DNA from 2 places in the Gordonia jinghuaiqii genome. Region 2 is predicted to be linked to the other one. Evidence: riboswitches for the same ligand, from Rfam matches in the RefSeq annotation. Region 2 holds a riboswitch; the other holds the start of a gene.
What was found. A riboswitch is a leader RNA that binds a small molecule or an ion and turns the genes downstream of it on or off. The one in region 2 is predicted to bind S-adenosylmethionine.
Positions count from the first base shown of each region.

Region 1 (4,413 bases), 2.4 Mb from region 2:
TCGCCGGGCGCCCAAGCGGATTCTGATGACGCCCCTCGCATACAACCGCTGGCAGTACGAACAGCTGGTACACAAACTGGAGGAAACCCAACTCGAGTCGTTCCGTCCCGATCCCGAACTCACGCCGCAGCATGTCTCGCTCGAGGGCGGGTGATGTGAAGACCGAGGATCTGCACGTCGTCGGTGGCGACTGTCTTCGCGCCTGCACGAGTGGCGGCGGGATCGTCCCGGTGGAGCAGTGATCTTGTCGATCGGGTCCGCACTCGCCGTCGTACCTCGCATACCCGACCGGCGACAGAAGCATCGCTTCGCGCGCGCAGCCTAGGCGACGCGGTATCGCGCGTTCTCGAAGACCGGCAGGACCTGTTCGCGGATGCGCTGTTCGGTGGCCGCCCCGTCGATCGGGGTGAGGATCACGGCGTCGGCGACCTCGGCGGCATAGATGTCGCGGAGCAGCGTCGTCAGGCCGGAGACGGTTCCGACATACCGGACGGTCTCCGAGTCGATCGCCGCGAACCGCCCGGCATGTTCTGCCGCTGCACGCGCGGAGGCCGCCTGAGGCGCGATCGCCACCTCGACTTCGAGGGCGACGACGAACTTCGCCGGATCGTGGCTTCCGGCCCGGAGCAGCGACCGCGCACGCTGCGCGTCCCGTAGCGTCTCGCGGCGCACCACGAGCGGGAACGTCCGCGCGAGCGGATCGCCGGCGACGGCGATCTGGAACTGCGGGCGTCCGATGCTGACGGTGTTGGTGGCGGCGGTGCCGGTGGAGGTGTCGGTGGCACTGTTCCGGGCCGCTGGTGCGTCGAGTTCGATGGTCATCTGAGTGTTATCCCTCGTCGAGTTCGGGTCGTGTGGTGGGTGCGTCAGCCGCCAGTGCGGTGAGCGCGTCGAGGAGACGGTCGACGTCGTCGGAGGTGGTCCCGGCGCCGAAGCTGGCGCGGACGGCGCCCCCGGGGTGGCCGAGGCGCTTGAGCAGCGGATGTGCGCAGAACTTGCCGTCACGAACCCCGATCCCGTGTTCGTCGCTGAGATATTCGGCGACGACCCGCGGGGCGAGGCCGTCGACGACGAAGCCGGCGATCCCCACCCGATCGGCGGAATCGGCGAAGATCCGTAGCGGCCGTACGCCGTCGATCGCGGCCAGCCCCGCGTCGAGGCGTTCGCACAGACGCAGCTCGTGCAGTCCGATCGCTTCCGGTCCGAGGTCGGCGAGGGCGGTGCAGGCCTCGGCGATCGACACCGCACCGAGCACATTCGGCGAACCCGCCTCGTGGCGGGCCGCGCCCGTGTGCCAGGTGGTACCCGTCTGCCGGGTCCCGCTCACGTCGACGTCGAGCGTCGCTCCCCCGCCCGCGAGGTAGGGATCGGCCGCGTCGAACCAGTCCGACCGACCGATCAGGACACCGGCGCCGAACGGCGCGTACGCCTTGTGACCGGAGAAGGCCAGGTAGTCGATGCCGTGACTGACCATCGAGAGGGCCCGGTGGGCGACGAGTTGCGCGGCGTCGACCAGGATGCGGGCGCCGTGGCGGTGCGCGATCGAGGCCAGCCTGCTGATCGGCAGGACCTCGCCGGTGACGTTCGACGCCGCGGTCACGGCCAGCAGCGACGCCGGCGCGGACGCGAGTTCGGCTTCCAGTGCGGCGAGAGTGTCCTCGATGGTGTCGCAGGCGGTGACTACGCGCGCGCGGCGGCGGCCGTCCTTCGGCGTGCACCACGGGAGGAGGTTGGCGTGGTGTTCGATGTCGAGGACCACGACGTCGGCCGGGGTGATGGAGGCCGCCAGATTGATCGCGTCGGTGGTGTTGCGGGTGAAGACGACGGTGTCGTCCGGGCGGCCGCGGACGAAGCTCCGCACCGTGTCGCGGGCCGCTTCATAGCGACGCGTGGTGAGCTGCGACAGATGACCGGCGCCGCGATGGACGCTGGCGTACTGGCCGAGCGCTGCGGCGACCTCGGCCGCCACCGCGCTAAGCGCCGGTGCGCTGGCGGCGTAGTCGAGGTTGGCGTAGGCGACGGTCCGCCCGTCGGTGAGCGGTACCTGCACGTCGGCACCCACGACCGGCGCCAGCGCCGGGATGAACCGGCCGCGAGAAGCGGCGGTGTCGGCGGGCGTGACGCGAGCAGAGGACGAAACGGGTGCTGAGAGAACAGCGGTCATGACAAGAGCTCCTCGAGAATCCACACTTGCCGCGTCCGGGTTCGGTACGCAGCCAGGTCGTCACCCGGAGCACCCCACCGTGGAGGAGGGTTGCCGGCCAGCGAGCCGGGGCTTGTCACTGGCACTCATGACCTACGACACAGATTCGCCGACATTGCCCTGACGTGTCAATTTTCATTCAGCGTGATTCGAAGTTAGGGCACACTTACCTGTAGCGTGGCGGGCGTGTCCCCCACAGATGTGTTCGTGTTGTCGCGCCCGCACGGGACCGTGCGGGGCCGGGGAGTGACCGCTGCGTTCACCGACGTCGACGAGGCGTCGGCATCGTTGAGGTCCGGCGCGGTGAGATCTCTGACCGGCGCGATCCCCTTCGACGTCGCCGACACCGCGGCGCTCGTGGCGCCGGAGGCGCTGCTGTCGACCGGCACTCCCCTGTCCGGCGGGGCACCGCTGACGCGTCGTGCGGTCTCGACCGTCCTGCACCCCACCGGCGAGGAGCACCGTGAGCGTGTCGCGCATGCCGTGAAGCGCATCGTCGCCGGCGACGTCGGCAAGGTGGTACTGGCACGCAGCGTCGACATCGTGCTCGACGACGCGGTACGACCCGCCGAACTGCTCGACGCACTCGCCGGCGGCAACGCCGGCCACAACGCCTTCGGTGTCGATCTCGGCGCGGCAACGGGGTCGGGATCGTGGCTGCTGGGCGCGAGTCCCGAAGCGCTGCTCCGCAAATCGGGCCGGACCGTGACCTGTCACCCGTATGCGGGGTCGGCTCCGCGATCCCCCGATCCGGGAATCGACCGCGCAACCGCCGAGGAGCTGTCCTCCTCGGCGAAGGACCTCGCCGAACACGCCTTCGTCGTCGAGCATCTGCGAGAGCGGCTGACGCATCTGTGCGACGACGTGCAGGCCCCGTCGACCCCACAGCTGGAGTCCACCGGCGAGATGTGGCATCTCGCCACCCCGATCCGCGCGACGCTGCGCGATCGGTCGACCACCGCCCTCGACCTCGCACTCCTGCTCGGACCGACGCCGGCGGTGTGCGGAACACCGAGTGATGTTGCCGCCCAGATCATCCGGGAGGTCGAGGGAGATCGCGGCTTCTACGCCGGCGCGGTGGGATGGTGCGACGCCGCAGGCGACGGCGAATGGATGGTCACCATCAGGTGCCTGGAACTCGCCGCCGATCGTCGGAGCCTGCGCACCTGGGCCGGCGGCGGCATCGTCGAACACTCCGACCCGCAAGCCGAGCTCGACGAGACCGCCGCCAAGCTACGGACCGTGCTGAATGCTCTCGGCATCGGGGAGATCTGAGCCAGGCTCGGCGCCACTTTCGGCCCAGCCGGTGCCCGATTCAACCCTGGGCCTGATTCAACCCAGTGCCTGATCGAGATCCCCGAGCAGGTCGTCGATGCCTTCGAGCCCGACCGACAGGCGCACGACCGAGTCGCTGAGGCCGATCGCGGCCCGACCCTCGGGGCCCATCGCGCGATGGGTTGTGGTGGCCGGGTGGGTGATCAGCGACTTCGAGTCCCCGAGATTGTTGGAGATGTCGACGATCCGCAGCGCGTTGAGCACCTCGAAGGCGCGCTTCTTGCCGTCGATGCCGTCGTGGTCGTTGAGCTCGAAGGTCACCACGGTACCGCCGCCGGACATCTGCGAGGTGGCCAGCGCGTACTGCGGATGTGATTGCAGGAACGGGTATTTCACCCAGCGCACCCGCGGATCACTCTCCAGGAACTCGGCGATGCGCAGCGCCGAGGCCACCGAGGCGTCGACGCGCAGGCGCATCGTCTCGAGGCCCTTGACCAGTGTCCAGGCGTTGAAGGGGCTCAGCGCCGGACCGGTGTGACGCATCAGCTGCTGCACCGGGCCGTCGATGTAGTCCTTGGGCCCCAGGACCGCACCGCCCATGACGCGCCCCTGGCCGTCGATGTGCTTGGTGCCCGAGTACACGATGACGTCGGCGCCCAGATCCAGTCCGCGCTGCAGCAGCGGGGTGGCGAAGACGTTGTCCAGCACCACTTTCGCGCCGGCGGCATGGGCCAGTTCGGACACCCTCGCGACGTCGACGAGGCTCTGCATCGGGTTGGACGGGGTCTCGAAGAAGACGGCGTCGGCGGGCGTGGACAGCGCACGCTCCCACTGCTCGAGGTCCTCACCGTCGACGAACTCGGTCTCGATGCCCCACCGCGGCAGGATCTCGTTGCACACCACGAAGCACGAACCGAACAGGCTGCGCGCGGCCA
Region 1 covers NZ_CP059491.1:4,277,587-4,281,999, forward strand. The annotation lists gene H1R19_RS19060 (oxygenase MpaB family protein) at 1-154, shown strand, start outside; gene H1R19_RS19065 (hypothetical protein) at 322-822, opposite strand; gene H1R19_RS19070 (aminotransferase class V-fold PLP-dependent enzyme) at 830-2,164, opposite strand; SAM riboswitch class IV at 2,182-2,297, opposite strand; gene H1R19_RS19075 (isochorismate synthase) at 2,405-3,478, shown strand; gene H1R19_RS19080 (O-succinylhomoserine sulfhydrylase) at 3,536-4,413, opposite strand, start outside.
Region 1: another riboswitch for S-adenosylmethionine. It lies ahead of H1R19_RS19070 (aminotransferase class V-fold PLP-dependent enzyme); the one in region 2 lies ahead of H1R19_RS08440 (bifunctional o-acetylhomoserine/o-acetylserine sulfhydrylase).

Region 2 (4,413 bases):
CCTGGTCCCGCGGGCACACCCGTCTCACCCGACGGCGATTCACCAGCGCTGGAGTCGCCGGCAGCCACGTGCCCGGCACTCGATCCCCCAGCGCTTGACCCTCCGCCGCTCGACCCACCGGCATCGGCCGGTTCGGTCGTCGTCGCAGCGGAGTCCTCGCCGATGTTCGACACCAGTGCGGCGAAGCCGACCCTCGACACCTGTACGCCGGCCGGCACGGCCGCGGTGTTCGACCCGGACACGGCGACCGGTCCGACGATCTCACCTGCCCAGTACCGGACGAAGTTCACCGGCAGCATCACGATGCTGCGCACGCTGTCCGCCAGTGCGGTCACCCCGGCGAGCAACCGGTCCGGGGACAACGTCACGATGCCTTGCAGGATGTCCTCGAAGACAAAGACATTCGGCAGGTAGGCGCCGTATCCGAGTTGCGGCAGCGACGGCAGGAACCCCTGCATCAGAGCGACGACCGGCTGCAGATTCGCCAGTTCGATGCCGAACGGGAGGTCCAGCGTCGGCCTCCCCGACAGGAAATCGCCGATCTCGCCGGTGTAGCCGACGTCCCGTGCCCACCCGCCGACGAGTTCGGCGAAGGCCGAGTCGGCGCCGACCATGCAGACACCGGTACCTGCCACGTCGCATGCCACCGGGCGGGTGGACCACTGCTGATCGGGGTCACGCCACATCGCGTAGGGGTAGAGGTTGTGTTTGGTGAAGTAGCCGAGCAGCCCGTCGATCGCACCGATCGGGTCGTGAACGGGGTCGGGGAGATCGCAGATCGGGTCGCCGTCGACGCAGACCGACACGACGCTGCCCTCGAGCACGCCGAATCCGCTGTCGGCATCCGTCTCACCGCGCGGGCCCGACATCGTCAGACCGGGGATGATCCCGATCAACGACAGTTCGATGCCGCGGCCGGTCTTGTCGCCGGTACGGCGGGGGTCGGAATACAACTCTCCGGACAGACCCTCGGTGTTGACGAGTACGTCGTCACTGGTGTCGTCGGGGGTGTTCTCGACGTCGACGAGGCGGTAGGTGCCGTCCTCCCGGGGATCACCGTTCTCGTCGACGGGCGCCGACGTCCCGATCCCCGCGAGCACGTCGCCGGCCACGCGCGCCCCCTGGGAGTAGCCCGCGACGACGACCGGCTTCCCCTGACACGCCGCCTGGTACCCGGATATCGCCCGCGCCGTCGCAGCGGCGCCCTGCCCGGTGCTGTCGTCGTAGCCTGCGGCACCCATCGGCCAGATCGTGGCGGGGTACTCGGCGTCGAGGACTCGATACTTGCCGTCTCCGGTGTACCGGGGATCGTCGTCGGCAGTGCCGGGTGTGTTGTCGGGCCCGATCCCCGTGTAGCGCTGCCGCACCCCGATGAGGCCATCGGCCGGGTCGTTGGTGCCGGCGACGGCGATCACCGCTCCGGCACCGCAGTCCGCGCTCTCCGCAGACGCGGGCGCCCCCGTCATACAGAAAGCGGCCGCGACGGAGAATCCGGTGGCCGAGGCGATCCACAAGGCCCCCCGTCGAAACCGGAGGTGTGTCATCGCAGCCATCGTCGCTCCTACCCGGACCCGGACCAAGTCGCCGATCATTCCGATGCGGCCGGGGCTGCGGTGAACCCTAGATCCACCATGGGCAGACCGACACCGCTGGAACGGCGGCGTCGCCCGCGAGCTGGGCGTTCACGACAGGAGCCACCCAAGTTCACCCGGTCGGACTACACCTTTGAATACACGAATTCCGGGCAGGTGAGGGGGTTCGGTTCGCGGTGACCGGGAGGGTTCTCAGTCGGTCACATCCGTGTTATATCCTTGTCGCCAGGTCATGAGTATCAGCGTTAAGCCCCGGCTTGCTGATCGGCAACCCTCCAACCGCGGTGGGGTGCTCCGGGTGATGACATGGTTGTGGGATCGCACAGCGATGCCCCGGCAAGCGCGGGTCCGAAGGTCGGACCCCAACAGGGTCGAGTTTGGCCCTGCCGACCGTAGAAAGTGATCAATCGTCATGTCTGATGCCCCAGTCGGCAACTCCACCGAAGACACCAATCCAGTCGACAACTGGAGCTTCGAAACCAAGCAGATCCACGCCGGGCAGGCCGCCGACGCCACCACGAACGCGCGGGCCCTGCCGATCTACCAGACGACGTCCTACGTCTTCAACGACACGCAGCATGCCGCGAACCTCTTCGGTCTCGCCGAGCCGGGCAACATCTACACCCGCATCATGAACCCGACCCAGGATGCCGTCGAGCAGCGCATCGCCGCACTCGAGGGTGGCGTCGCCGCGCTCCTGGTCGCCTCCGGCCAGGCCGCCGAGACCTACGCGATCCTCAACATCGTCGAGACCGGTGGACACGTCGTCTCGAGCCCGCGTCTCTACGGCGGGACCTACAACCTCTTCCACTACACGCTGCCCAAGCTCGGCATCGAGGTCAGCTTCGTCGAAGATCCCGAGGACCCCGCCTCGTGGCAGGCAGCGATCCAGGACAACACCCGCGCACTCTACGGCGAGTCGATCTCCAACCCGAACAACGAGATCCTCGACATCAAGGGGATCTCCGAGGTCGCACACCGCAACGGCCTGCCCCTCATCGTCGACAACACCGTCGCCACCCCGTACCTGATCAACCCGCTCGCCCACGGCGCCGACATCGTCGTGCATTCGGCCACCAAGTACATCGGTGGACACGGCACCGCGATCGGCGGCGTCATCGTCGACGGCGGCACCTTCGACTGGCGCGGACAGCGCGACGGTAAGGACCTGTTCCCCGGTTTCACCACCCCCGACCCCAGCTACCACGGTGCCGTCTTCGCCGACCTCGGCGCACCGGCCTACGCACTCAAGGCCCGCGTCCAGTGGCTGCGCGACACCGGTGCCGCCATCTCCCCCTTCAACGCGTTCCTGCTCGCGCAGGGCCTGGAGACGCTGAGCCTGCGCATCGAGCGCCACGTCGCCAACGCGCAGAAGGTCGCGGCGTTCCTGGAGGGTCACGCCCAGGTCGAGTCCGTCGCCTACGCCGGCCTCGAGTCCTCGCCGTGGTTCAAGCGCGGCCAGGAGATCGCGGCCAAGGGCCAGGGCGCGATCGTCGCCTTCGAGATCTCCGGCGGCGTCGACGCGGGCAAGAAGTTCGTCGACGCACTGAGCCTGCACAGCCACGTCGCCAACATCGGCGACGTCCGCTCGCTGGTCATCCATCCGGCCTCGACCACCCACAGCCAGCTGACCCCCGAGGAGCAGCTCGCCGCCGGTGTCACCCCCGGTCTGGTGCGTCTGGCCGTGGGCATCGAAGGTATCGACGACATCTTGGCAGATCTCGAACAGGGATTCGCGGCGGCCAAGTGAGACAGGTGAGGCAGCGTTGTCGGTGAGTATCGACCTGAGCGCGAAAGCGTCTGATCAGCCCGACTGGGAGTCGATCCCGGACGGGCAGCTCGTCGGCATCTCCATCGGCTCGCTGCCTCTGGACAGCGGTGAACGGATCGACGACGTCACCCTGGCGTTCCAGCGCTGGGGGACGTTGTCGCCGACCCGCGACAACGTGATCCTCACGCTGCACGCACTGACCGGCGACTCGCATGTCACCGGTCCCGCCGACGCCGACCACGACACCGCCGGTTGGTGGGACGGTCTGGTCGGTCCCGGCCAGGCCATCGACACCGACGAGTGGTGCGTCATCTCGGCGAACGTCCTCGGCGGCTGTAAGGGATCGACCGGGCCCGGCTCCATCGCACCCGACGGGCAGCCGTGGGGCTCACGGTTTCCGCAGATCACCGTCCTCGATCAGGTCCGCGCCGAGGTCGCCCTGCTGGACCTGCTCGGAATCGACAGTGTCGGAGCGGTTCTCGGCGGATCGATGGGCGGGGCCCGCGCACTCGAGTGGGTCATCGAATACCCCGATCGGGTGCGCAGCGCACTCGTCCTGGCTGTCGGGGCCCGCGCGACCGCCGATCAGATCGGCATCCAGTCCGCGCAGATCGCCGCGATCAAAGCCGACCCGGACTGGTGCGGCGGCAACTACCACGGCACCGGCCGCATCCCGTCGAACGGCATGGGGATCGCACGCCGGATCGCCCACCTCATGTATCGCAGCGAACCCGAACTCGACGCGCGATTCGCCAATCATCCGCAGGGAGAAGAGAATCCGCTGACCGGCGGGCGCTACGCGGTGCAGAGCTACCTCGACCATCAGGCCACCAAGCTGATGGAGCGCTTCGATCCGGCCAGCTACGTCGTACTCAGCGAGGTGCTCAACCATCACGACGTCGGACGCGGTCGCGGCGGTGTCACGAAGGCCCTCAACGAGTGCACCGTCCCCGTGATCGTCGGGGGTATCGACTCCGATCGCCTGTACCCGTTGCGGCTGCAGGTCGAACTCGCCGAAGAACTGGGTAACTGTGTCGGCGGCCTGCAGGT
Region 2 covers NZ_CP059491.1:1,895,966-1,900,378, reverse strand. The annotation lists gene H1R19_RS08445 (PE-PPE domain-containing protein) at 1-1,466, opposite strand, end outside; SAM riboswitch class IV at 1,821-1,941, shown strand; gene H1R19_RS08440 (bifunctional o-acetylhomoserine/o-acetylserine sulfhydrylase) at 2,005-3,342, shown strand; gene metX (homoserine O-acetyltransferase MetX) at 3,359-4,413, shown strand, end outside.